3 regions of the Pseudomonas sp. RA_35y_Pfl2_P32 genome follow, and region 3 is predicted to be linked to each of the others. Evidence: riboswitches for the same ligand, from Rfam matches in the RefSeq annotation. Region 3 holds a riboswitch; each other region holds the start of a gene.
What was found. A riboswitch is a leader RNA that binds a small molecule or an ion and turns the genes downstream of it on or off. The one in region 3 is predicted to bind cobalamin.
Positions count from the first base shown of each region.

Region 1 (9,894 bases), on a different contig from region 3:
GGGACTTTCAATGGCCAGGAGGCTGTACACCTCGCGCTCCCTCGGCCTGGTACTGGGTCTGTTGTGCATAGGTGCGGCGCTGCTGCCCCTCAAGCCGCCGGTGTGGCTGGTGGCATTGATGCTGTTCAACGGCCTGGTATGGCCGCACCTGGCGTACCAGTGGACGCGCCGCTCGGCGCTGCCCTATCGCGCGGAACACCGCAACCTGCTGATCGACTCGTTCATGGGCGGTTTCTGGGTGGCGGCCATCCAGTTCAACCCGCTACCCAGCGTCGCCACGCTGTCGATGATGGCCATGAACAACGTGGCCATTGGCGGCTTGCGTTTCCTGCTCGCCGGTCTTGTGGCCCAACTGCTGGGTCTGGGGCTCGGGCTGTTGTTGTTCTGGCCGGCCTTTATCCCGCCGACCAGTTCCTTGCAGATGTACGCCTGCTTGCCGTTGCTGACCTTCTACCCGCTGGCACTGGGTTGGATCTGCTTTCGCCAGACCCACGCCCTGGGCAAAAGCAAACGTGAACTGCTGGCCCTCAGTCGCACCGACAGCCTGACCGGGTTGTTGAACCACGGGGCGTGGAAAGATGCGTTGGAAATCGAGTTCCAGCGCTGCCAGCGCCAGCAGGCCGGTGGGGCGATTGCCTTGATCGACATCGATCATTTCAAGGCAATCAACGACACCTACGGGCATGTCGCCGGGGACATTGTGCTGCGCCAGTTGAGCAAGATCCTCAAGCAGAACCTGCGTGCCACGGATGTCGCGGGGCGTTATGGCGGGGACGAGTTCTGCGTGATTCTTCCCGACGTGCCGCTGGCCCATGCGGTCCAGGCGATGGACGCCCTGCGCGATCGGTTCTCGGGCCTGGGCTACGAACAGAACCCGGCCCTGAAAGTCAGCCTGAGCATTGGCCTGGCGGCATTCAACCCGATGCACAGCGACGCCACGCAATGGCTCAGCGACGCCGACCTGGCGCTGTACGCCGCCAAGACCACCGGCCGCAACCGAGTCATCTGCCACGCCGATGGACTGGTCCAGCGCGTGGCGATGGGGATCGTGTAGCCGCTACGGTCTACTGCCCTCAACTCCCATTTCCTTTAAACGCTGCGCCAACTCCAGCGCCACGCGCCCGCTGGCGAACGTTGGCACCAGGTGGGCGAATGGCACGTCGAGCATCCGGTTTTCCTTCACCGCCCGCAGTTGCGAGAGCACCGGGTCGTGGCGCAGCAGATGACGTTTGCGGCTGGCCGGGGACCAGATGGCGTCGGCCAGCAACAGCACGTCGGGGTCACTGGCGAGCAGGGTCTCGCGGCTCACGCTCAGGCGGCCCAGGTCGACCTCGGCGAAGGTATTGCGTGCCCCGGCGGCGCTGAGCAGGGCCGTGACGAAGGCGTGTTTGCCGACGCTGTCCAGGCCGTCCGCCTCGCTGTCCAGGTAAAACACCGACAACGGTTTGGCACCGCTGTGCACCGCTGCGGCCCGGGCCAGGTCGGCGTCGAGGGCGGCGCTCAGTTGTTGCGCCTGCTCCGGGCGTTGCAGCAGCGCACCGAGGGTTCGCAGGTCGGCGCGGATGTGCGCGAAAAAGTCCGGGGAGCGCTGGTCGCAGGCGGACTCCAACAGGTAACTGGCAATGCCCTGGCGGGCCAGCATCGGCCGTGAGCCCAGGTGTTGCGCAAAAGCCGAGGCAAAACCACCCACCACCAGGTCGGCGCGCTGGGTGTACAGCACTTCGGCCGAGGGATAACGCTTGGAGATGAGCGGTATGCCGCGGTAGGCACCTTGTTTGATTGCCCCCTCGTCGTCATCGATATAGGCCACGCCGATCAGCGCCGGACCGACACCCAGGGCCAGCAAGGTGTCGGCGCTGTGCTGGTTGAGCGCGATGATGCGTTGCGGTGCCTGCTAGATCACCCGGGTTGTTGCGCAGTTGTCGTAGGCCTGCGCCAGTGCAGGTAGCGGGGCACAGAGCGACGCACTGAGCAGCAATCGCCTAAGCATCGGGCGGACCTCCCGCACGCGCGCCGATCAGCAAGTGCGCGACCACCGCACCCGCCACCAGGTGCCCGTCCACCAGTTGCTTGACCTCCTGCTCATCGCGCACCCGGTACCAGCAAGCATCCGGATAAACAGTCAGGACCGGCCCCAGGTTGCAGGGGAACTGGCAGGCGGTGCGGGTCAGCAGGACGCCCCCGGGTGTTTCGATCCGGTCGTGCTTGAGCAACTCCCGGCGCAGGGTTTTCCATAAGGCCAGGGAACCCCGGGCCACACACCGCGGGCCGGTGCACAGGAACACCTGGCGGGCGTGCGGCGGGACAGTCGACCAGGCCGGGTCGCTCGGTACGCCGTTGACGTCATATTCCATGGCAGGCACTCCCTCAGAAACGGTAGGTGTAACGCACCTCGGTGGTGAACGGCCGGCCGAGGTTCTCCACGGACGGGCTGCCGGTGGTCATGCTGGTGGCGTAGTCGCGGTCGAACAGGTTTTCCACCAGCAGGCTCAGGCGGTGGCGGCGGGCGTTGTCCAGGTAGCGATGGGCGTCGGCATCGACCACCGAGTAGTGGCCGTAGTCCACGTCCTTGGCACTGACCACCGAGCGGATGTAGCGCAGCGCGCCCCCGGCACCCCACCGGCGGTTGTCCGACTCATAGCCCAGGCGCGAGCGGGCGAAGAAGCTGGGGATGTTGCTGATGGTCACGCCGTTGCGGCCCTCCACCAGGTTGCGGGTCACGTCGCCTTGCAGGCGCCAGCGTTCATTGAGTTGCCATTGACCGTCGACTTCGATACCGCGCACCAGGATCTCGCCGTTACCGTTGACCCACTGGTCGCCGTCGAGGGCGATCAGGTCGTCGATTTCCCGGCGAAAGCCGGTGATGCTGGCGCTGAATTCGCGGTCCAGCAGAGTGCCCCGGTAATCCAGGCCCAGTTCGGCGTTGCGGCTTTTCTCGGCCTTGAGGTTGGGGTTGCCCATCTCCTCGCCGGGTTCGTTGACGTACAACTGTTCGGCATTGGGCAGCTTGTAGGCGCTGCCGAACTGGCCCCGCAACGCCCAGTGCTCTGTCAGGTCGTAGCGCGAGGTCAGCATGCCGACCGTGGCGCTTTCACCGCCGCTCAGGTGCTCCTGGCGTACGCCGATGCTGGGGTGCCAGTCGGGCAGCGCGGCGATCACCGGGCGCAGTTGGGTATAGAGCGCGTGGGCTTCGGCCTGCTGGTTGTCGATGACCATGACATCGTCCTGGCCCTTGAACCATTGGTTGTCGCTGCCGAACACCAGCACGTGGCCACCGGACAGCTCGGCCTTGCCCTCGGCTTGCAGGCCCCAGTCGGTGAAGCCCCAATAGTCGTTGTGATTGAGCACCCGGGTGCCGCCGCCATCGAGGTTGTAGACCCGGGTGTAGCGGGTGTCCCAGTCGTTGACGTGGCTTTTGACGAAGTAGCTCAGGGCTTGATTGACCTGCTGTTCGAAGGTGGCCGTGGCGATCTGTTGCACGCGGTCGTTGGTGGTGTGGCGGTTGTCGGTGGGGCGGGCGAAGTCCAGGTTGGCGTCGCTGTACTGGTAGAACAGTTCCAGGCGCGAATCGTCGCCGAAGGCCTGGGTGGCCTTGGCGCCGAAGGTGCTGACTTCGTAGCCGCGCTTGCGGTCGGTGGCGGTGCTGCGCATGTCACTGCTGCGAAATGGCTGGTAGCCGTCGGAGACGTTGTGGCTGACGTAGGCCAGCAAGCCAAGGTCGCCAAAGCCGTTGCTGACAATCTGCTCGGCCCGCGCATCGCCACTGCGGCCCATGAAACTGTCCAGGCCCATGTTGACTTCACCGGAGGTCTCGCGGGTCTGGGCGCTGCGGGTGACGATGTTGATCACCCCGGCCACGGCCTGGGTGCCGAACAGCAGGCTTTGTCCGCCCTTGAGCACTTCGATGCGTTCGATGGCATTGGCTGGCAGGGTGTCGAGGTAGAGCCCGCCGTACAGGCGGTTGTTCAGGCGCACGCCATCGAGCAGGATCAGCGTGTCGTCGTTGCGCCCACCCAGCAGCGAATAGTTGGCGTAGTCGAAGGGGCCGTTTTTCGGCGCGACGTAGAGGCCGGGCACCGACATCTGCAGCACACGGGTGATGTCGGCATCGGGGCCGGCGCGTTCGATCTGGGCGCGGTCGATGATCTCGACCTTGCTGCCAAAGCGCGCCATTTCGGCGACGGTGGTGGATTCCACCGAGGGTGCGCTGACGAGTTGCTGGTCGAGGGTCATGGCCGGGGTATCGGCCACTGCGGGTGGGCTGATCAGGCAGAGCAGGGCGCCACAGGCATACAGTCGCACAGGACGCCGGTCCTGGCTGGAAGGAGTTGGAATCTGAGTCATTGTTGGTCTTCTCGAAAAAAATCTTCGCAGAAGCACGCAGGAGAAAGTACCGGACACGCGCCAATACTGGCCCATGCCCGCCCACCGCAGGTTTGCCAAACAGAAATTCCAGGCCGGTCTCCGGGCTTGCGAGGCTAGAGGCGTTCACCTTCCCAGGCCCGTGGGCCCAGTGGTCTGTCGAACGCGTCACTCGCTTACCGTTGCGGGGGCAGCACCGGACTAACCCTGAAAAGGGCGCACCGGTTTCCCGTTTCACCTCATGCACGGCGGCATGAGGCACCTGAAACTGGGCGGTATCTGAACACTCGGATGACCGTTCGTCAAATAGCCAGGTCAGCGGCAGGCGCCAGGCGTGCGCGCGATGGCGATCTCAAGGACGCCATCGCGGGCACGTCATGCGCCCAGATCAGGCAGGGCCTCAGGTCATGGGGGTCTCGACAAACGCTGGCTGTTGTTCGGCATAAGCGGCAAAGGCGCTGATCCGTGGAAACTGCGCGGCATCGACCTGGTCAGGCACCACCAGCAGGGTGAAGCTCCAGGCCACGGCGAGGGTGATGCCGTCCTGTTGCAAGGTGCCATCCATGGGCAGCGGTTGCCTGGCCAGTTCCTGCTCCAGTGCCGAGTACGCTGCGTGCAATTGCCCGCTGACCCGCTCCAGCCAGGGCGCATGTTGCTTCTCGGCGGGGCGCAGGTTGCGTTCGTAATAGATCTGCACCGACTTCTCGCACGCGGCCAATGCCAGGCCGATCAGCCGCAGGGAGCGCAGGCGCTGGTCCAGGGACACCGGCATCAGGCTGTTACCCGGGGGGCTCAGGGCTTGCAGGTAGTCGATGATCAGGGTCGAATCCATCAGCACTTCGCCGTCGTCCAGCACCAGCGTGGGCGCCTTGACCACCGGGTTGATGGCCTGGAACGCCTCGAAACCGCGGAATACCGAAATCGAGGCGTGCTCGAACGGGATGTCCAGGGTCTTGAGGCTGATGGCGACACGTCTTACATAAGGTGAATCGAGCATTCCGATCAGCTTCATGTACAGCTCCTTGGAAAGGGGGGGGCAGCGGCCTGAATCTAGCGCTAAACGGCGGGCCTTGAACACTTCTGTCGAGTGTCCATGGCCGTTTGTCTTCTATATACAGCCGTTGGATTGAATTTCTTGCTATAAACGCACTCCGATGAACGCCCAAAGCTTGCCGCAGAGCAATTTAAGGGCTTTGTCAGACAAATTCCCTGTCTTTTCAGTTGCTGAGGCCGCCCCTCGGCCTTAGACTGCCGCCCCCTCGTAAATTGAGTGCCGGGTGGCGCGTGGAATGTATGGCGCCTTTGCGAAACCTGGCAGGTTGACCGGAACGCATCCTGATTCGCCTTAATGCACGTATTTTTTATAGAGAAATCAATGACAAAGGATAAGTTGCTGGCCATGCCGGCGGATGACTACATGAATGCCGAGCAACAGGCTTATTTCACTGAGCTGCTGCAAAACATGAAGGTGGAAACCCACGAGCGTATCGAGCAGAACCGCATCGCCATTGAAAGCCTGGACACCCCGGCTGATCCGGCTGACGCGGCCTCGGTCGAAGAAGAGCGCACCTGGCTGGTGAACGCCATTGATCGTGACCAGCGCATGCTGCCGCAACTGGAACGTGCCCTGGAGCGCATTGGCGACGACACGTTTGGCTGGTGCGACGACAGCGGCGAGCCTATCGGCCTCAAGCGCTTGCTGATCAGCCCGACCACCAAGTACTGCATCGAAGCTCAAGAACGCCACGAGCAGATCGACAAGCACCAGCGTCAAGCCTGATTCGCGCGGGTCACCCTTAGCGGGTCGACGCAGAAAAATCGCAGCCTGCAACAGCGTCCGAGCGGACGTCGGTGCAGGTTGCGATTTTTGCGTTATGCGCCCGGGAAAACCTTCCGCTACCGGCGGGATTGTTACCGGTTATGCAACTAAATAGTGCAGGCTCATCGCTATTTCTCTCCCGGGCTATTCATTACCATAGGCTTATTGTTAGGAAGCTAATGAATATCCCGAGGTGGGTGCATGCAATGTAAAGTCGATGTCGCCGTGATGATTGGCACTGGGGTGCCTGCCGGACTGCGGGCGTTGGGGCAAGCGGTGTGCTGGGTGGTCCTGCTCAATGGCGAACAGTTCGGGACGGCCTTCGGCAGTCGCGCCGAGGCCCAGGCGTGCAAGGATGCCTGGCTGGCGCAATTGAGTGTCCGGCCACCCGAGGTGGCTCGGGCCGCTGCGGCGAAAGCCTGATCAGCCCTTCAGGGCGCCTTGATCCACGGCGAGCTTGAGGGCCTTGGCCGACTCCCTGGCCGCGACAGCTGCCACTTCGCAGGTCTTGAACCAACGGTCTTTTTCGACCTGGTGATAGGTGACGGTGGTCAGCGGTGGTTTGGCACGCATCACAATCACTGCCTGGAATTCGCCGTCGATTTCTCTGGCTTCGCCCCGGATGAAAAACTCGCCGATATCAAATTCGGTCACGTGCGCCTTCCCTTGGAAATTATTCTATTGATTGCAACGCAGTCCGCCGAAGAGGCTGGGTCTCGATGGTCGGGCAGTATGGCAGTTGTTGCAGGGAGGCGGCGCAGTTATGTCATGGGTGTGACGAAACGCCTGCGCCGGTTTTCAGGGCGATGACTTAGTGGCTGACTTCGAGAGTACGGGCGAGGGCACAGGCTGCGTTGTGGCTCATACGGAAACCTCTTACACGACCTGTCGCGGTTTCTGTGATATGAAAGAAGCCATTCCCCGCGAGTACTACTTGATAACGCAGTTGAGGTGGCGCGGGTAGATGGCCGATCATTGCCTGGTAAGTCCCGCCGTGTGCGGTTTGTGGTGAATAGTTGAGGCTGTTGGGGGTTGGGCTGGGAAGGTGTTGTGGGTACATAGGAATTCCTTTTCTATGGTTTGCCGACGGTCGCACGTCACTTTCAGTAGTCTAGAAGCGCTTGGCTGCTCTAGAATCCCCTCCACTGACTGGAGGTAGGTGCTCATCTAAAGCAATTTTCTTCAGGCTATATGTCAGAAAAAATGCTTTTTTTTAAGCGTTTTTTCCCTGAAGTTGATAGTCCAGTAATCTCTGATTGTTAGAGGGAACATTTCCCTCAACATCTGACGACTGCCAGAGACGACGGCACGAGTGGTTATCCAGTAGCCTGCTCTTGCCTTGCGATGAAGCGGTGTTCTACCGGCTTCACGATGACAGCCTGGGTCATTGTTGCGACATCTTCGGTACGGCCGTTTTTTTGCTGCCTGTTTTCTGCCGGCAGTGTCATTTCTGATGTGGAGATATTTCGTTGGCAGTAAGTAATCTCGATATGCACGCTTTGTTTGTGCTGGGTGATTTGCGCGCAAAGCTGGTTAAACAGTTTCAATCCCGTTTTGTCTACATCACCGAGCAAAACCCGGAAGGTATCTACGTCGCCGAGATCGATACCGAATCGGCCCTGGTGGTGGATGACAAACAACGCCTTGAACTCAAGGTCGGCGATCATTTTCGCGCCGCGGTATTACCCAGCCGCGAAGGCGGCAAGTTGGAAATCAAGTTTCGCGAAATCAAACTGACGGTCTATGGCCTGGGTGATTACGCGTTCGTCACCACGGCCGACGGCCACGCCATCGTGTTCAAGGAAGGTCACAGTGTGGTCACCGTGTTTGCTGCGCACCAGCAACTGCAGGAAGGCCTGACCAAGACCCTGAAGGCCGTGACCGCCAAGGCGGCGAAATTCCGCAAGGGTGAGTTGGTGTCGTTCAAGGCCAGTGAGTAATGAGCCTGTCCCGGGCTGATTTTCATCAGCAGCACCTGGCAAGCGCCCGCGATCACGCATTGCAGTTGTTCGCCCAGAAGGCGGTCATGCAAGGCGCCTGGCTGAACTGGGTGGCATCACAGCTTTACCTGTTGCGCCCGGCAGAGTACGCCAGCATGGTGCGCCGAGAGTTGCAGCAGCTGCAGGAACCGCCCACCCGATAAACCTCGTCCCGCGATCACTGGAACCTCTACTACAGTCAATTGACTGAGTAAGCAGAGGCTGGCGTTTTTCCTGCGCCAGGCCGTCCTGTCATCGCTGTGAACAGAACGAGGTGCGAGGCATGAAAGGATTTCGACTGCTGCTGGCCAGCACGTTGACCGCCATTGGCCTGCTGACGTCGCCGACGGCCGCCACGGCCGCCCAGGCGCCGATCCACTTTGCCGACCTGAACTGGGAAAGCGGCAGCCTGATCACCGACATTTTGCGGATCATTGTCGAAAAGGGGTACGGCCTGCCCACTGACACCTTGCCGGGTACCACCATCACCCTGGAAACCGCCCTGGCCAACAATGACATCCAGGTCATCGGCGAGGAGTGGGCCGGTCGCAGTCCGGTCTGGGTCAAGGCGGAAGCTGAAGGCAAGGTGGTGAGCCTGGGGGATACCGTCAAGGGGGCTACCGAAGGCTGGTGGGTGCCCGAGTACGTGATCAAGGGCGACCCGGCCAAAGGCATCAAGCCCCTCGCGCCAGACCTGCGCAGCGTCAGCGACCTGCCGCGCTACAAGGATGTCTTCAGCGACCCGGAAACCCCCGGCAAGGGGCGCTTCCTCAACAGTCCGATTGGCTGGACCTCGGAAGTGGTCAATCAGCAGAAGCTCAAGGCCTATGGCCTGAGTGACAGCTACGTGAATTTTCGCAGCGGTTCGGGGGCCGCACTGGATGCGGAAATCACCTCGTCGATTCGCCGGGGCAAACCGGTGCTGTTCTACTACTGGTCACCGACCCCGCTGCTGGGGCGCTTCAAGCTGGTCCAGTTGCAGGAGCCGCCGTTTGACGCCGAGGCCTGGAAAACCCTGACCGATGCCGACCATCCCAACCCGCGCCCGACCCGTTCGCTGCCCTCCAAGCTGTCGATTGGGGTGTCCACGCCCTTTCAGAAACAGTACCCGCAGATCGCGCAATTCTTCAGCAAAGTCGATCTGCCCATCGATTCGTTGAACAAGGCGCTGGCCGAGATGAGCGAGAAACACAGCACTGCGCGCCAGGCGGCCGAAGCCTTCATGACCGATCATCCGGATGTTTGGAGAGCCTGGTTGCCCCAGGAGATCGCCGACAAGGTGGCGGCGTCGCTGTAGCCGGCGAATCTGCTTTGGCAAGCACATGAAGCATTCGTAATACCGATCGGCATTTCATTGATAAATCGCAAAGCATTGAAGAGTAGTCTGGTCTAGGCTGTTTTTTCTGCCAACGATTCAAGGAATTTCGATCATGACCTTCGTGCTTGCTCAGTGGCTTGCAGGGGCATTTGTGGTGATCAGCCTGATCCATGTGTACTGGGCGCTGGGTGGTCAATGGGCCAATGATGCGGTGGTGCCTTACGTCCCGACGCCCGAGGGCAAGGGGGTGCGCCCGGCCTTCAAACCTTCGTCCCTGGGTACCCTGGCGGTAGCCGTCGGACTGCTGCTGATTGCCCTGATGGTGAGTTTGCGAGTGGGGCTGCTGGTGCCACAGATTCAGCATTGGTCGCTGCAATGGCTGATCAGTGCCATCGCCCTGTTGATGTTTGCCCGGG
Region 1 is NZ_CAXAQF010000004.1:58,447-68,340, reverse strand. Features, by position in the region: gene AACY45_RS05305 (diguanylate cyclase) at 1-1,054, shown strand, start outside; partial or broken gene AACY45_RS05300 (ABC transporter substrate-binding protein) at 1,058-1,990, opposite strand; gene AACY45_RS05295 ((2Fe-2S) ferredoxin domain-containing protein) at 1,983-2,354, opposite strand; gene AACY45_RS05290 (TonB-dependent receptor plug domain-containing protein) at 2,368-4,233, opposite strand; cobalamin riboswitch at 4,439-4,643, opposite strand; gene AACY45_RS05285 (glutathione S-transferase) at 4,763-5,374, opposite strand; gene AACY45_RS05280 (TraR/DksA family transcriptional regulator) at 5,738-6,142, shown strand; gene AACY45_RS05275 (hypothetical protein) at 6,383-6,604, shown strand; gene AACY45_RS05270 (hypothetical protein) at 6,605-6,835, opposite strand; gene AACY45_RS05265 (hypothetical protein) at 7,498-7,677, opposite strand; gene AACY45_RS05260 (hypothetical protein) at 7,672-8,121, shown strand; gene AACY45_RS05255 (hypothetical protein) at 8,121-8,324, shown strand; gene AACY45_RS05250 (ABC transporter substrate-binding protein) at 8,444-9,457, shown strand; gene AACY45_RS05245 (DUF3995 domain-containing protein) at 9,591-9,894, shown strand, end outside.
Region 1: linked by a shared signal. The riboswitch ahead of AACY45_RS05290 (TonB-dependent receptor plug domain-containing protein) and the one ahead of AACY45_RS19845 (ABC transporter substrate-binding protein) in region 3 are both predicted to bind cobalamin.

Region 2 (9,894 bases), on a different contig from region 3:
GCGGCGTTTTCCAGCACCAGGCGGCCACGCACATTGCGCAGTTGCTTCTCGGCCTCAAGCACGGTGTCGAAGGCCAGCAAGCCGAGCCCGGCACTGGAGCCCGCGGCGCCTTCCAAGCCCAGCGGATCATGCAACGTTGCGCCGAGCATTTGCAGGCCGCCGCAGATACCCAGCAGCTTGCCGCCGTAGCGCAGGTGACGGGCGATGGCGGTGTCCCAGCCGTTGGCGCGCAAGTATGCGAGGTCGCTGCGCACGCTCTTGGAGCCCGGCAGGATGATCAGGTCGGCGGGCGGTATCGCCTGGCCCGGCCCGACGAATTGCAGATCGACCTGCGGGTGCAGGCGCAGCGGATCGAAGTCGGTGTGATTACTGATGCGCGGCAACACCGGCACCACCACCTTGAGCACCTGTTCGGCCTTGTCGGCCTGGCGCTGGTCGATGCCGTCCTCGGCCTCCAGGTGCAGGTCCATGACATAGGGCAACACCCCGATCACCGGTTTGCCGGTCCGCGCCTCCAGCCAGTCCAGGCCCGGTTGCAGCAAAGCGATGTCACCGCGAAAACGGTTGATGATGAAGCCCTTGACCCGCGCCTGCTCGCTGGCCGACAGCAACTCCAGGGTGCCCACCAGGTGAGCGAAGACTCCGCCACGATTGATATCGGCAATCAACACCACCGGGCAATCGACGGCCTCGGCAAAGCCCATGTTGGCAATGTCGCCGGCCCGCAGGTTGATCTCGGCCGGCGACCCCGCCCCTTCCACCATCACCAGCGGATAGGCCGCGCTCAGGCGTTGGTGCGAGGCGAGCACCGCCTGCATGGCGATGGCCTTGTAGTCGTGGTAGGCGACGGCATTCATGCTGGTCACCGCGCGCCCGTGAATGATCACTTGGGCGCCGGTATCGCTATTGGGCTTGAGCAGCACCGGGTTCATGTCGGTGTGGGGTTCGAGATGGGCGGCCTGGGCCTGCACCGCCTGGGCCCGGCCGATTTCGCCGCCGTCGGCGGTGACCGCGCTGTTGAGCGCCATGTTCTGCGGTTTGAACGGCACCACCGACACCCCCTGGCGCGTCGCCCAACGGCAGAGCGCCGTCACCAGGGTGCTTTTGCCGGCATCGGACGTGGTGCCTTGTACCATCAACGTTGGCATGGAGTTTCCTTGGCATAGGCGACAAAGGCACGCTCCAGGCGCAACCAGTCGGTTTCGTCGGCCGGCAAGCCGAAGCGCAGGCTGCTGTTGTGGCTGAACAGGCGCAGCAAGATGCCCTGGCGCGCCATGAATTCATACAGGTGCTCGGCACGTTCGGTGCTCAACCACTGAAACAGCGCACAACCGCCCTGAGGCTTGAAGCCATGCCGCTTCAGCAGTTCGACCAGGCGTTCGCTCGCCTCTTCGCTGCGCTCGCGCTGGCGGCGGTGACCTTCGCTGTCGAGCAGGCAGGCTTGCCCCAGCACCCGCGTCGGCCCGGCAACTGCCCAGGGCCCCACCTGCTCGGCAAGCAGATTGAGCAGCCGCCGTTCGGCCAGGACAAACCCCAGGCGCACGCCGGCCAGGCCGAAGAACTTGCCGAAGGAGCGCAACACGATCAGCCCGACCTGATGGGTAAAAGACGCCAGGCTCAGGTGCGGGGTGTTGTCCATGAACGCTTCATCCACCACCAGCCAGCCGCCTCTCTGGGCCAGACGGGCATGCCAGTCGAGCAGGCGCTCCGGGGTCAGGCTCAGGCCCGTGGGGTTGTTGGGGTTGACCACCACCAGCACGTCGAGGTTGTCGATGAAAAACTCCACCTCCTGCTCCAGCACCTCGCGCACGATATAGCCGTTACGCCGCCAGGCTTCGGCGTGTTCGGCGTAACAGGGCGACAGTACGCCGACCTTGCCGGCCCGCCGCAAGCGCGGCAGCAACTGGATGGCCATCTGCGAACCGGCGACGGGCAGCACCTGCGTCGCGCCATAGTATTGCCGGGCAGCCTGTTCCAGGCCGTCCTCGGTTTCCGGCAAGCGGGCCCAGGCCCTGGCGGGAATCGGCGGGATTTCCCACGGCCAAGGTGCCAGCCCGCTGGAGAGGTCGAGCCAGTCCGCTTCGGCAATCCCGTAGTGCAACGCCGCCTTGCGCAGGCGGCCACCGTGCTCAAGCATAAAACTCAGCCCCCACACAGAGGATCAGCAGCCATAACCATACCCCGCGCTGGACCAGCAGCCAGCCACGGTCGATGGCGCTGGCGTCCGCCGGCACGCCTTCACCCAAGGGCGGACGCTGGTGCAGTTCGCCATGATAGATCGCCGCCCCACCCAACTCGACGCCCAGTGCGCCCGCCCCGGCAGCCATCACCGGCCCCGCATTCGGGCTGTCCCAGGTCGGTCCCTGGGTGCGCCAGCACTTGAGGGCCAGCCGGGTCTTGCCGAGCACCGCGTAGGTCAGGGCCACCAGGCGTGCGGGAATGTAGTTGAGCACGTCATCGATTTTCGCCGCCGCCCAGCCGAAACGCTCGAAACGCTCGTTGCGATAGCCCCACATGGCATCCAGGGTATTGCTCAGGCGATACAGCACCACCCCGGGCGCACCGGCCACGGCGAACCAGAACAACGCGGCAAACACCGCATCGCTGCCATTTTCCAGGACCGACTCGGTGGCCGCGCGAGCCACTTCGTTGGCGTCCAGCTCACTGGTCTGGCGGCTGACCAGGTAACTGACGCGGGTGCGTGCTTCGTCCAGGTCATTGCTGCGCAGCGCCTGGGCCACCGGCTCGACGTGCTCCCCGAGGCTGCGCAAGCCCAAGGCGCAATACAGGGCGAGGATCTCGACGATCCAGCCGAGGTAGGGCAGCCAGGACAACGCCGTGGCCACCAGGGTCAGCGGCACCACGGCCAGCACCCACGCGGTCACCCCATGACTGCGCCAGCCACGGCCGGCTGAATTGAAACGCTGCTCGATGCGCCCGGCAAAACGACCGAACGCCACCAGCGGATGCCAGCGCTTGGGTTCGCCCAGCAGCGCATCCAGCGCAACGGCAGCGACACTCAACAACGCCACGCTCATTGACTCACTCCCCAGACATTTTCGTACAGCAGTTCATGCAGCGGACGCACGTGCGCCCAGCCTTCGAGGGCCAGCATTGGCGCCGGATAAAACGCCTTGACCGGGCCCAGGCAGAGAATCGCCACGGGTTTGGCGCCGGCTGGCAATTGCAACAGATCAGCCAGCGCCCGGGGCTCGAACAGCGAGACCCAGCCCATGCCCAGGCCTTCGGCGCGTGACGCCAGCCAGAGGTTCTGGATCGCGCAGGACAACGAAGCCATGTCCATTTCCGGCAAGGTGCGGCGGCCGAAAATATGCCGCTCGCGATCGTCCATCAATGCGGCGACCAGCACTTCGGCGCAATCGTTGATGCCTTCGACCTTGAGTTTCATGAACTCATCGCTGCGCTCGCCGAGGGCTTCGGCGGTGCGAATGCGTTCTTCCTCCACCAACGCCTGGAGCTGCCCGCGCAAAGTGCGGTCGCTGATGCGAATGAAGCGCCATGGCTGCATCAGGCCGACACTGGGCGCCTGATGCGCAGCTTCCAGCAAACGGCGCAGCAGCTCAGGCTCCACCGTGCCACCGCTGAAATGGCGCATGTCGCGGCGCTCGGCGATGGCGCGGTAGACCGCTGCGCGCTCGGTTTCGGTAAAGGCGTTGTCGGTCATGAGCCGTTCGCGAGCAAGCTCGCTCTCACAGGGTCTGGCGCAAACAACGCGGCTACAGCGCTGGGATTGGACGGAAAATAAAAGTGCACATAAGAAGCCGTCAGTCGCCCCTCACGATAAACCACCTCCGCGCCCCGCCCACCGTTCGGGCTCAGGCCGCGGGCAATCGGGGTCAGTTCGGTGCTGGTCAGGGAATGGTGGTAGGTGTGCCCACGCAACGCGCCTTCCGGCAGCTCGACCGCTTGCAGCGCCAGCGCCGCCAGGCGTTTTTGCATCACTGCAGCGCCTGCCAGCAACCCCACCAGTTCGGCACGGTTGCCATCAACGTCGGTCAGGGAGTCCAGCAGATACAGCATGCCGCCACACTCGGCGAGCAGCGGCTTGCCGGCGGCATGATGGGCACGGATGGCGTCGAGCATCGCGGTGTTGCGCGCCAAGGCCACGTGGTGCAATTCCGGGTAGCCCCCCGGCAGGTACAGGCTATCGGCCTCAGGCAACTGGCGGTCGCGGATCGGTGAGAAGAAATGCAACTGCGCGCCCATCGCGCGCAGCAAGTCCAGGCTCGCGCCATAGGTGAACGCAAAGGCTTCATCCCGGGCCACGGCAATGCGCACACCGGCCAGCAGGGGCTCGGCGGGGTTCACGTCGGGCGCGGCAAATTCCACCGCAGGCGGCAAGGCCACCTGGCAACTGCTGGCCAGGGCCTCGGCGGCGGCATCGAGGCGCAGGTCCAGGTCGTTCAGCTCACTGGCTTGCACCAGGCCCAGGTGCCGGCTCGGCAATTCGATCCCGGTTTCCCGGGACAACGCGCCATACCAACGCAAGCCTTCGGTGAGACTGCCTTCGAGCAACTGAGCATGGCGCAGGGTGCCCACCCGGTTGGCCAGCACACCGGCAAATGGCAGGTCCGGCTGATAACGCGCCAGGCCCAATGCCAGTGCACCAAAGGTCTGGGCCATGGCGGTGCCGTCGATTACCCCCAGCACCGGCACGCCGAAGTGGCGCGCCAGGTCGGCGCTGGACGGGGTGCCGTCGAACAGGCCCATGACCCCTTCGATCAGGATCAGGTCAGCCTCGGCGGCGGCTTCCCACAACAGGCGGCGACTTTCCTGCTCGCCGACCATCCACATGTCCAGTTGATACACCGGCTGGCCACTGGCGCGTTCGAGAATCATCGGGTCGAGAAAATCCGGGCCACACTTGAACACCCGGACCTTGCGCCCCTGATTGCGGTGCAAACGGGCCAGGGCAGCGGTGACGGTGGTCTTGCCCTGGCCGGAGGCTGGTGCGGCGATCAGGACCGCCGGGCAAAAACGACTGCCAGTCATGAAAGGAGGCTCACAGCTCGACGCCTTTTTGCGCCTTGATCCCGGCCTGGAACGCATGCTTGATCACGCCCATTTCGGTGACGGTGTCCGCCAGTTCGATCATTTGTTCTTTGGCGCCGCGGCCGGTGACTACCACGTGTTGCATCGGCGGGCGGGCTTGCAAGTCGCTGAGCACTTGATCGAGATCAAGGTAGCCATGCTTGAGGGCGATGTTCAGCTCATCGAGCACCACCAGGCCGATGGCCGGGTCGCGCAGCAACTCGCGGGACACCTGCCAGGCGGCCTCGGCAGCGGCGATATCGCGCTGGCGGTCCTGGGTTTCCCAGGTGAAGCCCTCGCCCATCACATGAAACCGCACTTGCTGCGGGAAGCGCCGGAAGAACAGCTCCTCACCCGTGCTGTTGCGGCCCTTGATGAACTGCACCACACCGCACTGCATGCCATGGCCCATGGCGCGGGCGAGCATGCCGAACGCCGAACTGCTCTTGCCTTTGCCGTTGCCGGTCAGCACCAGCAGCAGGCCACATTCGTTGGGCGAGTTGGCAATACGTTCATCGATCACGGCTTTTTTGCGCTGCATGCGCGCCAGGTGGCGTTCGTCACGATCAGGGGAATCAGTCATGGGGGAGCTCTCCGTTGAGGCTGGATAACGGCGGGCAGGCATAGAAATAGACGGCAAGAAGCCTGGCATCGCCCACCGTGATGCCGCTGGATGGATCAGGCCGGTCTCCGGGCTCATGAGTGGCGCGCTGGCCGGACGACGCGCCTTCCCATATCGGACACCGATACAGTGGCTCAAAGCGTCGTTTTCACTCATTTACCGTTGCGGGGGCAGCGCCGGGATCGTCACTCGTCCTGTCATGGCACGCGTGCTCACCGGCTTCCCTGTTTCACTCGATCGACCCTGAGGTCACCGAGCACCTGAAACAAGTCGCGAAGGTTAGTGGGTTGGGGGTGGAGCGTCAATTAAAGCCGCACCTGATGGATTGAACCTAAGACCCTGCTGGCTCCTCTATGCATTAACTGGTGCATTCAAAGGGAGAGCCGCATGTCCAAGTCCCGCCTCGTCGCTGTCATCGCCCTGGCCGCCGGCCTGGCTGCCTGCACAGAAACCTCGACCCTCAGGGTCGAGGACGGCACCGGGCCTTCGCCCAAGTTGCCTGAACCCAACAAAACCCTGATTCCCACCGTCAACATCGCCCCTGCCGTCGGCTGGGCCCATGGCGCCAAACCGACCGCCGCGCCCGGCACCCAGGTGGCTGCTTTTGCCGAAGGCCTGGAGCATCCACGCTGGCTCTACGTACTGCCCAACGGCGATGTGTTGGTCGCCGAAACCAATGCACCGCCCAAACCCGACGATGCCAAAGGCATCCGTGGCTGGGTCATGGGCAAGGTCATGGCCCGCGCTGGCGCCACGGTGCCAAGCGCCAACCGCATCACCCTGCTACGCGACAGCAACCACGATGGCGTGGCCGAAACCCGCACCCGCTTTATCGAAAACCTCAACTCACCGTTCGGCATGACCCTGGTGGGCAACGACTTGTACGTCGCCGACACCGATCGTTTGCTGCGCTTTAACTATGTCGAGGGGCAAACCTCGATCACCAGCAAACCGATGAAAGTCATCGACCTGCCCGGTGGCACGCTGAATCACCACTGGACCAAAAACGTCGTCGCCAGCCAGGACGGCAGCAAGCTGTATGTCACAGTGGGCTCCAACAGCAATGTCGGGGAAAACGGCCTGGAGCAGGAGCAGGGCCGCGCCGCCATCTGGGAGGTGGATCGCGCCACCGGCCGTCAGCGGATTTTCGCCTCGGGCCTGCGCAACCCCAATGGCCTGGCCTGGGAGCCAAGCTCGGGCAAACTGTGGACGGCGGTCAACGAACGGGACGAGATCGGCAGCGACCTGGTGCCGGACTACATCACCTCGGTCAAGGACGGCGGCGTTTATGGCTGGCCCTTCAGTTACTACGGCCAGCACGTCGATGTCCGCGTCAGCCCGCAAGACCCGGACTTGGTGGCCAAGGCCATTTCCCCGGACTACGCGGTGGGTCCACACACCGCCTCCCTGGGCCTGACCTTCGCCGAAGGCAGCACGTTGCCTGCGCCGTTCACCGAAGGCGCGTTTATCGGCCAGCATGGCTCGTGGAACCGCAAACCGCACAGCGGCTATAAGGTGATCTTCGTGCCCTTCAGTGCCGGCAAACCGAGCGGGCAGCCGGTGGATGTGCTGAGCGGCTTCCTCAATCAGGACGAAGAGGCCATGGGCCGGCCGGTGGGGGTGGTGATCGATCGACAGGGGAGCTTGCTGGTGGCCGACGACGTGGGCAACAAAGTGTGGCGGGTGTCCGCGCGCCAGTAACTTCAGCGCCTAGCGTTTGCGGCACAGCGTCAGGCCATCCCCCAGGGGCAATAACGACAGGTCGACCCGCGGATCATCCTTCAAGGCCAGGTTGAGTGCCTGGATGGCGCGGGTGTCGGCGCTCTCGGGCTGGAGCTCCAGGACTCGGCCACTCCACAGGGTGTTGTCGAAGACCGCCAGCCCGCCACTGCGCAACAGGCGCAGGGCACTTTCCAGGTAGGCCGGATAGTTGGCCTTGTCGGCATCGATGAATATCAAGTCGAAACGACCACCCTGACCGTGCTGCTCTAGTTGCGCCAGGGTCTGCAACGCCGGTGCCAGGCGCAGCTCGATGCGCTCGCTGAGGCCGGCTTCCTGCCAGTAGCGGCGCGCCGTGGCGTTGTAGTCACCGAGGATGTCGCAGCAGATCAGTTGACCGTCGTCCGGCAAGGCCGCCGCCATGCACAGGGCGCTGTAACCGGTGAAGGTTCCCACTTCTATAATTCGGCGCGCGCCCGTGAGCTTGACCAGCAACGCCAGGAACTGGCCTTGCTCCGGCGCCACCTGCCAACGCGCCAGGGGCAGCGCCTGGGTTTCGTCACGCAGACGACGTTGCAGCGGCGTTTCGCGCAGCGAGACGTCGAGCAGGTACTGATACAGGGCATCGTCGAGATTGAGCGTACGCGCGGTCATCACCACCTCTGCCAACCCATTGTGAGCTAGGGATTGCGCGCCAAATGCTCGGGTTGCAGTACGCGCTTGGCGCTCAGGTAGGCTTTTTGCCAATAGGCTTTGGACAAGCTGTCGAGCTTGACCGTACCACCGGTGGCCGGGGCATGCACGAAGCGCCCTTCGCCGACGTAGATACCGGCGTGACTGACCCGTGAACCGCCGTTGGTGGCGAAGAAAATCACATCCCCGGTCTGCAGGGCTTCTTTGCCGACGCTCGGGGCCTGCATGCCGATCATTTCGCCGGTGGTGCGCGGCAGGGAAATACCGGCTGCGTCCCGGTAGACATAGCCAATCAAGCCACTGCAATCAAATCCCGAATCCGGTGTATTACCGCCCCAGCGATAAGGGGTTCCCACCAGGCCCAGGGCGCGGAACAGCACGTCTTCAACAGCCGGGGAAAAATTCTGGGTAGGCGCGAAAATCGGCGCGCGGACCACTTTGGCCGGCGGTGGCGTGCGACTGGCACAGGCGCTGAGCAGCGCGACACAGAACACGAGTGCAAGGCGGGCCGACATCGTCATTACCGAACATCCTGATCTGGCTACGGCTGTCTCTGCCGGGAGGCTGAAAACAAAACCGCGTAAGCAGGGCTTACGCGGTTAGTTGATCAACAATAGATCAGGATTCTAGCGGCTACGCGCCAAACTTCAAGTAAGACTTTAAGTTTGCACTACAAAAAGGAGGGGTATTGCCGAGGAAGGGATTTTTCCGCTGGCTGGCGCTCGCCTGGAGCGCCCTTGCCAGCCTGCCCGCTTACTTGCGGGCAGTGACCGTGGTCGGAGCCATGGCGAGGGCGCGCTTGGCTTCGATGAAGGTCTTGCTCCAGTAGCTGTCGCCCAGGCTATCGACCCGGACACCGCCGCTGCGGCTGCTGCTGGAGTGGATGAACTGGTTGTCACCCAGGTAGATCCCGGCGTGGCTGACACGCCCGCGACGACCGTTGGTGGCGAAGAACAGCAGGTCGCCCGGTTCCAGCTTGCTGCGCGAAACCAGCGGAGCATCAACGTTGATCATTTCGCGGGTGGAGCGCGGCAGGTTCATGCCCGCTTCCTCACGGAACAGATAGCCGATGAAGCCGCTGCAATCGAAACCGGCTTCAGAGGTACCGCCAAAACGGTAACGAGTACCGATCAGGGACATGCCACGTTCGAGGATGCTGTCGGCCAGAACCGGCATCTGGTAAGGCTTGCGGCCCGCAAATGCGGCCAGCTCTTTTTCGGTTGCCAGTTCTTCCTGGGAAACAGCGGAAGACTGTGCGGTAACAGAGTGCTTGACCTGTTGCTGGGGCTCTTGCTGGGACACTGGGGAGTGTGCAGCGCAACCAAACAACAGGGTGACGAGTGCGAGAGGCACGAGGGGTGCGAAGCGCTTTAGCATGGGCACGACCGTGGCTGAATTGTGTAAAGAAGCCGAGACTATGCCTTCTATCATCCTCATTTGCAAATTCAATCGATTTAAATGTGACTTTGCGGTTTCGCCCTGTCATCTAAGCGCTTAAGTCCATTTTAAATCTGCACGCATCTCGAACGCCGTTCGTCTGCGGGTTTTCTGGCGCCTGAAATTTGCCGAAACGCGCTGCAGGCCGCGGTTTTACCAGCCCAGGGTTTCTTTGAGGAAGGGAATGGTCAGCTTGCGCTGAGCCTGCAGGGACGCCTGGTCGAGGCGCTCAAGCAGCTCGAACAGGGCACTCATGCTGCGGGTACCGCGAGTCAGGATAAAATGCCCGACTTCGTCGGTCAGGTGCAGACCACGGCGCGAGGCACGCAGTTGCAGGGCGCGCAACTTGTCCTCATCGGACAGCGGCCGCA
Region 2 is NZ_CAXAQF010000001.1:148,011-157,904, reverse strand. Features, by position in the region: gene AACY45_RS00765 (cobyric acid synthase) at 1-1,148, opposite strand, end outside; gene cobD (threonine-phosphate decarboxylase CobD) at 1,136-2,137, opposite strand; gene cbiB (adenosylcobinamide-phosphate synthase CbiB) at 2,130-3,038, opposite strand; gene bluB (5,6-dimethylbenzimidazole synthase) at 3,035-3,685, opposite strand; gene AACY45_RS00745 (cobyrinate a,c-diamide synthase) at 3,682-5,013, opposite strand; gene cobO (cob(I)yrinic acid a,c-diamide adenosyltransferase) at 5,024-5,635, opposite strand; cobalamin riboswitch at 5,717-5,953, opposite strand; gene AACY45_RS00735 (PQQ-dependent sugar dehydrogenase) at 6,062-7,375, shown strand; gene AACY45_RS00730 (O-methyltransferase) at 7,385-8,047, opposite strand; gene AACY45_RS00725 (C40 family peptidase) at 8,074-8,607, opposite strand; gene AACY45_RS00720 (C40 family peptidase) at 8,840-9,463, opposite strand; gene hda (DnaA regulatory inactivator Hda) at 9,677-9,894, opposite strand, start outside.
Region 2: linked by a shared signal. The riboswitch ahead of cobO (cob(I)yrinic acid a,c-diamide adenosyltransferase) and the one ahead of AACY45_RS19845 (ABC transporter substrate-binding protein) in region 3 are both predicted to bind cobalamin.

Region 3 (9,894 bases):
CTCCCGCGGAAATCCCCAGCAGGTAGGGATCGGCCAATGGGTTGCGCAACAGCGATTGCAGGATCACCCCGCAGGTCGCCAGGCCCGCACCACACGCCGCGGCGACCAGTGCGCGGGGCAGGCGGTAACTCCAGACGATGCCCTGGTCGATGGGGTCCAGGGCATAACCGGCGGCCCACAGTTTGTTGGCCAGCACCTGAAACACCACTGTGGGTTCGATGGTGGTTTCGCCGATCGCCACGCCGGCAATCAGCGCGATCAGTAGGGTCGCCAGTGCCACGGAAGTGCGCAGTAACATCGCCGTCATTGCGCCAGATCGTAGCGGTTGAGGGCGTTAGCCAGGGTTTTCAGGCCGTCGAACATCCGCACGCTGGCCTGCATGGCCATGGCGTCGAGGATAATGATGCGGTTGTGTTTGACCGCGTCCATGTTGCGGGTCACCGGGTCGCTGCGCAGGAATTCCAGCTTCTTTTGATAGTCGTCAGCCGGAAAACGCCGGCGATCCATACGGGCGATGACCAGGAAGGTCGGGTTGGCCTTGGCGATGGTTTCCCAGCCGACGCTTGGCCACTCTTCGTCGGACTCCACCACGTTGCGCACGCCCAGGGTGCTGAGCATGAAGTCGGGAATGCCCTTGTGCCCGGCCACATAGGGGTCGATATCCAGACTGGCACTGGAAAACCAGACCAGCGCGCTGGTGTGTTTCAGGTCCTGGTGCTGCACCGTGGCCACGGACGTGGCCAGGCTGGCCTGGAGTTGCGCGTTGAGCTGCTGCGCGCGCTCCTGGACATCAAAGATCTCTGCCAGTTGGGTGATGCTCTTATAGATGCTGTCGATCTGGAACGGCGCCAGGCGCGTCCCGTCGGCCCCCACCAGGTTGTCCTTGGACTCGCAGTCCGAGGGCATCAGGTAGGTCGCCATCTTCAGCTCATCAAACTGCTCGCGGGTAGCCACCACCCCTTGCGGGCCAACCACCCACTCCAGTTCGACGGCGACCAGTTCCGGGCGCTTGCCGATCACTGACTCGAAACTCGGTTCGTTGTCGGCCAGGCGTTCGATCCCGGCGTTTTGCGCCTGGTACTGGGGCAACACATCGTTGAACCACAGGGAAGTGCCCACCAGTTTGTCACCCAGCCCCAGGGCGAAGAGCATTTCGGTGCCGGCCTGGCCAATCGTCACGGCCCGAGCCGGGGCGTGGGCGAAGGTCTGTGTGCTGCCACAGTTGTGCAGCGTCAGCGGGTACTGGGTGGGTGCAGCCTGGGCCAGTGAACACAGACCCAGGCCCGTGGCGAGGGCGACAACGCGGGGCAGCAGCATGATGCAATCTCCATTCGAACCGTACACGGAGCAAGGGTGTCGGGCCTGGAAACACATCAACGAGCGCTGCCGAGAAACCGGGCAGGGGTCGATCACCAAAGTGACGCACGCGCAAGGATGCCCCTCCCGGACACCCCGCCGGTTAGTGATTGTTGCGGCGCCGGCAGGTCTCCTGACTGATGCGTCACAGCGTGCTCCAGCCTTCCCGGGGATCCCAGTGGCAGTTCAGGAGCAGGCTCAGCACCTACAGTTGCGGGGGCAGTTCCGTTTGATGCGCGGCGCGCATCACGGATTCCCTATTATTTCCATGTGGAAACCGGCGGCGGCATGGTAGTCGATCATGGGGTTGGAGGCGAACCTATGTTCTCAAGCCAGCCCTTAACCCGTTCCTACAGTGATGCCCTGACCACCAATGGACAATCAACGGGCTGGGCGCCCGACGCCTCGAGGGTCTCGATCAGGTGCCGGGCAGCCTTGCGGCCGATCTCGTAGTACGGCAGTTGCACTGTGGTCAGCGGCGGGATGAACAACTGCGCGATACCGATCATGTTGTCGTAGCCGAGCACCGCGACATCGCCGGGAATTTTCAGGCCACGCCCCAACAACAGCTGATAGGCACAAAAGGCGATACGGTCGTTGCCACAGATCAGAATGTCGAACTGGGGGCGACCCTCAATAATGTGCCGATCGAGGATGGCTGCCGTTTCACCGTAGGCGTCATGATCGGAAAGGTCGTATTGCAGGAGCGCCTCAGGTGGCAGTCCGAATGCCTGGCAGGCACGCAGCATGCCTTTTTGTCGGAGGTCCCAGGCCAGACTCTGTTTTGGCAGATTGATACACAGCGGCCGCTTATAGCCGCGACTCAACGCGTGGTGGACGGCCCGGTACTGGCCCATTTCGTCGTCGGGCACATAGCTGACCAGTTGACTGTCATCAGCCAGGCAATTGGCGAGGACCAGGGGTTTGCTCTTCAATCGCTCGGGAATGCACACCTGGCGCAAGCCCATGGCACTGAAGATCAACCCGTCGGGACGGTGCGATAGCATCAGGTCGATGTTCTGGTCAGTGGGCGGATTGCTCAGCAGGTTGAGAATAAAGACGTTCCAGCCGGCTTGCTGCGCGGTCTGTTCGATGGAAAGCAGCAGTTCGACGGCGAACGGTGTGGTCGCGGTGTCCAGTGCGAACACACCGATGGTTCGGCTCTGGAGGTTGTCACCGCGAATTCTGCGCGCCGACAGGCTCGGTACGAATTGCAGTTCGTCAATGGCGCGGCGCACCCGCAGAAGGGTTTCGGGGCTCAATTTCTCCGGATTATTGAGCGCTCGAGAAACCGTCATCAGGGACACGCCGGCCAGCTGTGCAACGTCTTTCACTGAAGTCATGCGAGGCGAAACCGGTCAGGTTGACGCTGGATCATGACACATGGCCCGCGCTTCTCGCGACTCGAATGACGCTGCTCACAGCCATCCCGAGGCGAGCGACCACGCCCGGGGAATCGAAACACGCCCGCCATTACCGCTTGCCAGAAGCTTCACGCCCAGGCTACCGGGCTGCGGGTAGAGGCGACTGCTGAGGCTGAAGCGCCCGTTTTCGTCGAACACCTCAATGGACGAGCGATCAAGGAACACACGCAGTGCCAGTAACCCTTGCGCCGGATCTATCGACACGCTGCGCTCGCCGCTGACTTGCGCACCTGAGCGACTGCGGTCAAGTACCAGCCGCTGCAACGCCGCATCGTAGTAGAGCAAGGTTTGTTCCTGGTCATCCTCGCTGCAGCGCAAGGCGACTCCCAGATGGCCGTCGGTGCAGCCGAGTAAATCCAGGTGCACATGGATTTCGAGCATATCGCCGTTCACGCCCGCTACCCACTGGGTTCCCGCCGCCTCCCACCAGGGTGTGCTTGGCAACAGCGTCTGGCGCAGCGCGGTGAGCTCTCGTGCCGGATACACGCAAAGGCGATCGGCGCTCAGTTCAAGTTCGCGCGGCAATCCGAGCATGCCGCACCAGTGATGGGCCTGGCTCGGCATCGGGCTTTCCCACATGTCGAGCCAGGCCCACACAAGGCGCCGACCATCGGCGGCCACGAGCGTTTGCGCTGCATAGAAGTCGTGGCCGTTATCCAGCTCGATAAAAGGGCCGCCAGTGAAGTTCCATTCGTTGTCGAGTTGACCCACCCGGTAACCCGTCTGGTACTTGTTGAGCCGCTCGTAACCTTGGGGCGACATGCCTTGTGGGGAGTACAGCAGCACATCGCGTCCGTTGAGTCGGAACAGATCCGGGCACTCCCACATATAGCCATCGCCCTCCCTGCCGCCAGACACATAGTTGAGGAACTCCCACGTGTGCAAATCCGTGGAGCGGTACAGCGGGAGCAGCGGCATATCGCCCAGGCGTGCGCCGACAATGAGGTACCAGTAGCCATCCTCTTTCCAGACCTTGGGGTCACGAAAGTGCATGATCGCGTCTTGCGGTGCGGTCTCGATGACGACGCCTTGCTTGGTGAACGTGATGCCGTCGACGCTGGTGGCCAGGCACTGGACTTGACGGATAAAGCGTTCGTCACCCACTTCCCCCAGCCAGGTGTGTCCGGTGTAGATCAGCGCCAGGGTATCCCCGTACACCAAAGCGCTACCGGAAAAACACCCATCGCGATCGAAGTCATCGCCGGGTGCCAGCGCAATCGGCAGGTGCTGCCAATGAACCAGATCGGCACTCTTGGCATGGCCCCAGTACATCGGGCCCCATTTCGCTTCGAAAGGGTAATGTTGATAGAACACGTGATATTCGCCACGAAAGTACACGACCCCGTTAGGGTCGTTCATCCAGCCTGCCGGCGGGGCGATATGATAACCAGGTCGATAGTCGTGGATGACACGAGACAGGCCGTTGCTCAGTGCACGCTGCGCAAGGTCAAGCTGATCAGGCATTGGATCGCTCATGTTGTTTGAAGAAAAGGTCATAGGGCGCGAGCTCGGACTGGGTGCACAGAGATGTCATTGGGCTGGTTTTCACGGGCTTGCGGTTGGCGCTCCAAGGCCGTGCCGTCATCGTCGAACAGGTGCAGGTTGTCGATCTCCAGTTGCAGTTCGACCCGATCGCCCGCGCGCCATCCGGCGCTGACCTCACAACGACAGATCAGTGGCTCGTCCTGACCTGTTTCCAGGTGCACATAGGTTTCGCTGCCCAGGTACTCGACCGCGGTCACGACGATGCCAACGGCGCCTTGCGCCGCTTTGAGCGAGATGTGCTCCGGGCGAATGCCCAGGCTCAGCGCCGCGCCTGCTGCCAGGTTCGCGCTGTCGAAGGGCAGGGAGGTCATCCCCAGAACAGGGGTGTCGACCAGGCTGATGGTGCCCGGGGTATGCAGGCGCGCCGCCAGGAAGTTCATTCTGGGTGAGCCAAGGAAACCGGCGACAAAGCGGCTCGCTGGGCGCTCATAGAGTTCGCGCGGTGAGCCGATTTGTTCTACGCGGCCGCCATTGAGCACAACAATTTTGTCGGCCAGGGTCATCGCCTCCACTTGATCGTGGGTGACGTAGATCATGGTCGAGCCGAGTCGATCATGCAGGCGGGCGATTTCGTTGCGCATCTGCACCCGCAAGGAGGCATCCAGGTTGGAGAGCGGCTCATCGAACAACAGAATGTCCGGTTCACGGGCCATGGCTCTGCCCATTGCGACGCGCTGACGCTGCCCGCCAGACAGTTCTTTTGGCTTGCGTTGCAGCAGTTTGTCCAATTGAAGGATCTGCGCTGTTTTCAGCACGCGCTCGCGCAGGCTGCTCTTTTCAGTCTTGGCCAGCTTGAGGCCAAAGCTGATGTTGTCGTAGACGCTCATGTGCGGGTACAGCGCATACGACTGAAACACCATGCCGACGCCTCGCTCGCGAGGCTCCAGGTCGTTGACCCGTCGCCCGTCGATCAGCATGTCACCGCCGCAGATTGACTCAAGTCCGGCAATCAGCCGCAGCAGGGTCGACTTTCCGCAGCCCGACGGCCCCACGAATACCACGAATTCACCCGCGGCGATCTCCAGGCTGACGTCGCGCAGAATCCGCATGCCGCCCAATTGTTTGTTCACGTTGTCCAGTTTCAGCTTGATCACGATGCTGTTCCTTGTAGTTGTTGGGCATCAACCCTTTAGCGCGCCGGCAGTGAGGCCGGAAACGATTCGGCGCTGGAAGATCAGCACCAGAATCACCAGTGGCACGGTGACCAGCACCGATGCGGCCATCAACAGCCCCCACGGCAATTCATGGGAGCTGCCACCGGAAATCAGGGCGATGGCGACCGGCACCGTGCGTTGGGTGTCGGTGAGGGTGAACGTCAGGGCAAACAGGAACTCGTTCCAGGCTGCGATGAAGGCCAACAAGCCAGTGGTGACCAGTGCGGGCCAGAGCAACGGCAACAGCACCCGGGTGAGGGTGACCCAGGGCGACGCGCCATCCATGATTGCCGCTTCTTCCAGTTCATGGGGCAGTTGGCCCATGAACGTGGTCAGCACCCAGACGGTGAAGGGCAGGGTGAAAATCGTGTAGCTCAGGATCAGCGCCCAAGAGGTGTTGTACAGGCCCAGGGCACGGATCACTTCGAACAGCCCCGACAGTACCGCGACCTGGGGAAACATCGACACGCCAAGCACCATCATCAGGACCGTGCCACGCCCACGGAATTTCACCCGTCCCAAGGCATAGGCGGCGGTGACACTGAGGAACAGCGCCAGCGACACCACGCAAAGCGCGACCACCAGCGAATTACCGATAGCCTGCAGGAATGAAGCTTGGTGCAGTACCGCTGCGTAGTTGGAGAAGTCGGGGTTTTCGATCCAGTAGCTCACCTCGAACAAGGCACTGGAGGGTTTTAGCGACGTCACGATGGCGTAATAGAAAGGGAAGACTGCATACAGCAGCAAAACCCCGATCAGACTCCAGAAGCCGAAGCGCAACAGCGCCTTTTTGAGTAGGCGCAGGCTCATGACCGAACCTCCATTTGACGGCGTCCGAGGTAGAGATAAAGCATGGCGATTACCGCCACGACCAGAAACAGCAGCGTCGAGGCCGCGCTGCCATAACCAACATCCTGGAACTCCACCAGGTGTTGGCGGGCATAGATCGACATGCTCATGGTGCTCGAAGAGTTCGAAGTCAGCACATAGATGACGTCGAATACCCGCAGGGAATCGAGGATGCGGAAGATCGCCGCCACCAACAATGCGGGCATCAGCAGTGGCAGCGTGACGTGCCAGAACACTTTCAGCGGATGAATGCCATCGACCCTGGCGGCTTCGTAGCAATCGCTCGGCAACATCTGCAACGCCGCCAGCATCAGTAGCGTGACAAAGGGTACGGTCTTCCAGACATCGACGATGATGACCGCCCACATCGACAGATCTGCATCCGCCGTCCAGGCCAGGGGGGCATCAATCAGGCCGACGCTCAGCATCATGTGATTGATGATGCCGAACTGGTCGTTGAGCATCCATGACCAGATCTTCGCCGAGACAATGGTCGGAATGGCCCAAGGAATCAGAATCATCGCGCGCACCAGGGAACGGCCAGTAAACTTGATGTTCAACAGCAAGGCCACCAGTAGCCCCAGAACGACTTCCAGTCCCACCGACACCACGGTGAAATGCAAGGTGTTGCGCACCGCGTTCCACCATTGGGGGTCGACCAGGATGCCCGACCAGTTGGAACCGTCGTGGAACAGATAGTTGCTCAAGCCTACGAAGGATCCACCCCGGGTTTGCGCCAGGGTGGCGTCAGTCAGGCTGAACCAGAATGTACGCAGTAGCGGCCAGGCGGCCACCAGGGCCAGACATAGCAACATCGGTGTCAAGAACAGCCAGGCAGCGCGTACTCGGCGACGCTGTACAGGCGTTTCCCTGGCGAGCAGGAGCTCGTCACAGGGGGCATGGGTCGTTGAGGCAGACATGGTGATTTCCTTCCTTGTGGCTTACCAGTTCCGGCGTTTGATGCGGGTCAGTTCGCTTTCCAGTTCGGCCAGCGCCTGATCGACAGGCAGCTCGCCCGCCAGCACACCATGCACTCGATCGAAGAACGCATTGGAGACCCTTGGGTAGCGATCGGCGGTTATCGAGGCGGGGCGCATGACCCCGTCGTTGAGGATGCTGTGCAGCTGGCTGTAGTAAGGCATTGCCGCGAGCAGTTCGGGGTCTTGATACAGCGACTCGATCACCGGGTTGTAGGCGGCAGTCAACGCACGGTGCTTTTGCTGTTGGGCGCTGGTCAGGTAGCTCACCAGCTCTGCGGCCAGTTTTGGCTGGGCGCTGTAACGCGACACCGCCAGGCCCCAGCCACCGAGGGTGGAGGCATGGGTGCCGGTTTCGCCGCCGCGGGGCAGGGGAGCGACGCCGACCTTGTCTTTGACGACACTGCCCTGGCTTTGTACCAAGGCCCAGACATAAGGCCAGTTACGCATGAACAGGGCATTTCCCGACTGGAATACGCCACGTCCTTCTTCCTCGGTGTAGTTGAGTACGCCACGCGGGGAGATGTCTCCAACCCAGCTTTTGGCCAGGGTCAACGCAGTTTTCGAGGCCTGGCTGTTGACCACGATGTCGCCTCGTGGATTGACCAGCCCGCCTTCCGGTTGGCTGCTGATCCACTCCAGCGCATTACACGTCAGCCCCTCGTAAGCGCGTCCCTGGAAGATGTAACCCCATGCATTGGGGTTCCCGGCAGTGCGCTCTGCCTGTTGCACTTCCCTGGCGGTCGCCGTCATTTCCTCCCAGGTCTGGGGCACCTGCTTGTTGTACTTCTCGAGCAAGTCCTTGCGGTAATACAGCAGGCCCGAGTCGGTGAACCACGGCATCGACACCAGCCGTCCACCCACCGTGGCGTTATCCACCTGTGCCTGGAAGTAGCCTTGGGTCGCGTTGGCGGGCAGCACCTCGCGCAGGTCCATCAGGTGCTCGGCCAGCATCCCCGGCCACACCATATCGATCTGAATGATGTCGATGTCAGTGGACTGAGCACTGAGGATCTGTTGGTAAAACGACAACCTCTCGGTCGCCGAGTTAGGCGTAGAAACCACTTCGACGTTGTTGCCGGTCTGTTTCGACCACGCCTCGACAGCCTCTTTGCACAGTTGCAACTCCGCACCCACTGCACCGCAGGAGATCGTCAGATCGGCTGCGCTGGAGACGGATGGCAGTCCGGCGCAGAGGGTGAATAGTGCTGCGGGAAGGAGAGATTTCAGATGTTTCATTGAGCACCCTTTATTTTTGTTTTTAAAAAAGTTAACGTTAACATCGTCAAATGTAACAGTGTATTTGCGATGAGGCACCCTTTTTTTCGTCGATTGCCACAGATTCCAACTCACGAAAAGAAGGCCGGTCGCAGGAACTGAACAATAAAAACAAAACAGGGAATTCACATGCACAAAGCATCAAGATGGCTAATCGCAGGCGTGCTCGGCACATCGGCGGCGACCTCTCAGGCCGCGACTCTGGAAGAACGCATGGCGGCGTTTGAAGCCCGTGCCAGCGCAGCGGAAAAGCGCGCAGCTGCAGCCGAGCAGCAAACCCATGCGCTCGCCAGGGAGTTACAGCAGATCAAGCTCGCCACGTCCGCCGCGCAGCCTGTTGCGTCCACCGCGACAGCCGCTGCGGCGCCTACGCTGGACGCCCGCCTGGCAACACTTGAAGCCCGTCAGCAAAGCTTGGACAAACAGGGCACTACCGAACACCTCACTGACGGGTTCAGCTTCAAGGGCTATGCCCGCTCCGGGTTGCTGGTGAACGATGGCCTGGGGGGCGGTCGTGGCGGCCCGTATGCAAGCCCCGCAGGTTCAGTCGGGGGGGCCGTCGGGCGGCTCGGCAACGAAGATGACACCTACATGCGCATAGACCTGTCCAAAGAGCTCTATGCGCAGAACGGCACCCGTTCCAAATTCACGGTGTCCATCGCCGATGGCGTGGAAAGCTCCAATGACTGGACAGCGGATGACAGTAATCTGAACGTGCGCCAGGTATTTACCGAGCTCGACCGCCTCGCGGCATTCAAGGGTAATTCAGTGCTGGAGAACGCCACTTTGTGGGCAGGCAAGCGCTTTGATCGAGACAACTTCGATATCCACTGGCTGGACTCGGACGTTATCTTTCTGGCCGGTACCGGGGGGGGCATCTACGATGTGCAGATGAACAAGAATTGGCGCTCGAATTACTCCTTGATCGGGCGTAACTACGGGGACTTCAGTGAAGACGGCGTTGACGCCGATGTGGAAAGCTACATTCTGACCTCCAACCAGTTCTTCGATGATGGTCAGTGGCAGTGGATGTTCAACGGCATTGGCTCAAAGAAGAACGACATTGGCACTCGCAGCAATGAAGCCGGTCTGACGCCTGCCGATTCCGGCTTGCACAGCATGTTGGCCAATCACCAGAAAACCTTTTTCGGCAAAGAAGGCTTCTTCAAAACGGCGCTGCTCTATGGGCAAGGTCTGGGGGCAGAGGTCAAGAACGTCGGCTCGGATGGTGAATTGATTGAAGATGCCCGCGCTGTGCGCCTGGCTCTTTACGGTGAGACCCCCATTGCACCCGGTTGGCGCGTCGGTCCC
Region 3 is NZ_CAXAQF010000019.1:123,931-133,824, forward strand. Features, by position in the region: gene AACY45_RS19840 (FecCD family ABC transporter permease) at 1-307, opposite strand, end outside; gene AACY45_RS19845 (ABC transporter substrate-binding protein) at 304-1,317, opposite strand; cobalamin riboswitch at 1,463-1,653, opposite strand; gene AACY45_RS19850 (LacI family DNA-binding transcriptional regulator) at 1,707-2,699, opposite strand; gene AACY45_RS19855 (glycoside hydrolase family 32 protein) at 2,775-4,277, opposite strand; gene AACY45_RS19860 (ABC transporter ATP-binding protein) at 4,274-5,419, opposite strand; gene AACY45_RS19865 (carbohydrate ABC transporter permease) at 5,447-6,289, opposite strand; gene AACY45_RS19870 (carbohydrate ABC transporter permease) at 6,286-7,248, opposite strand; gene AACY45_RS19875 (ABC transporter substrate-binding protein) at 7,270-8,544, opposite strand; gene AACY45_RS19880 (carbohydrate porin) at 8,713-9,894, shown strand, end outside.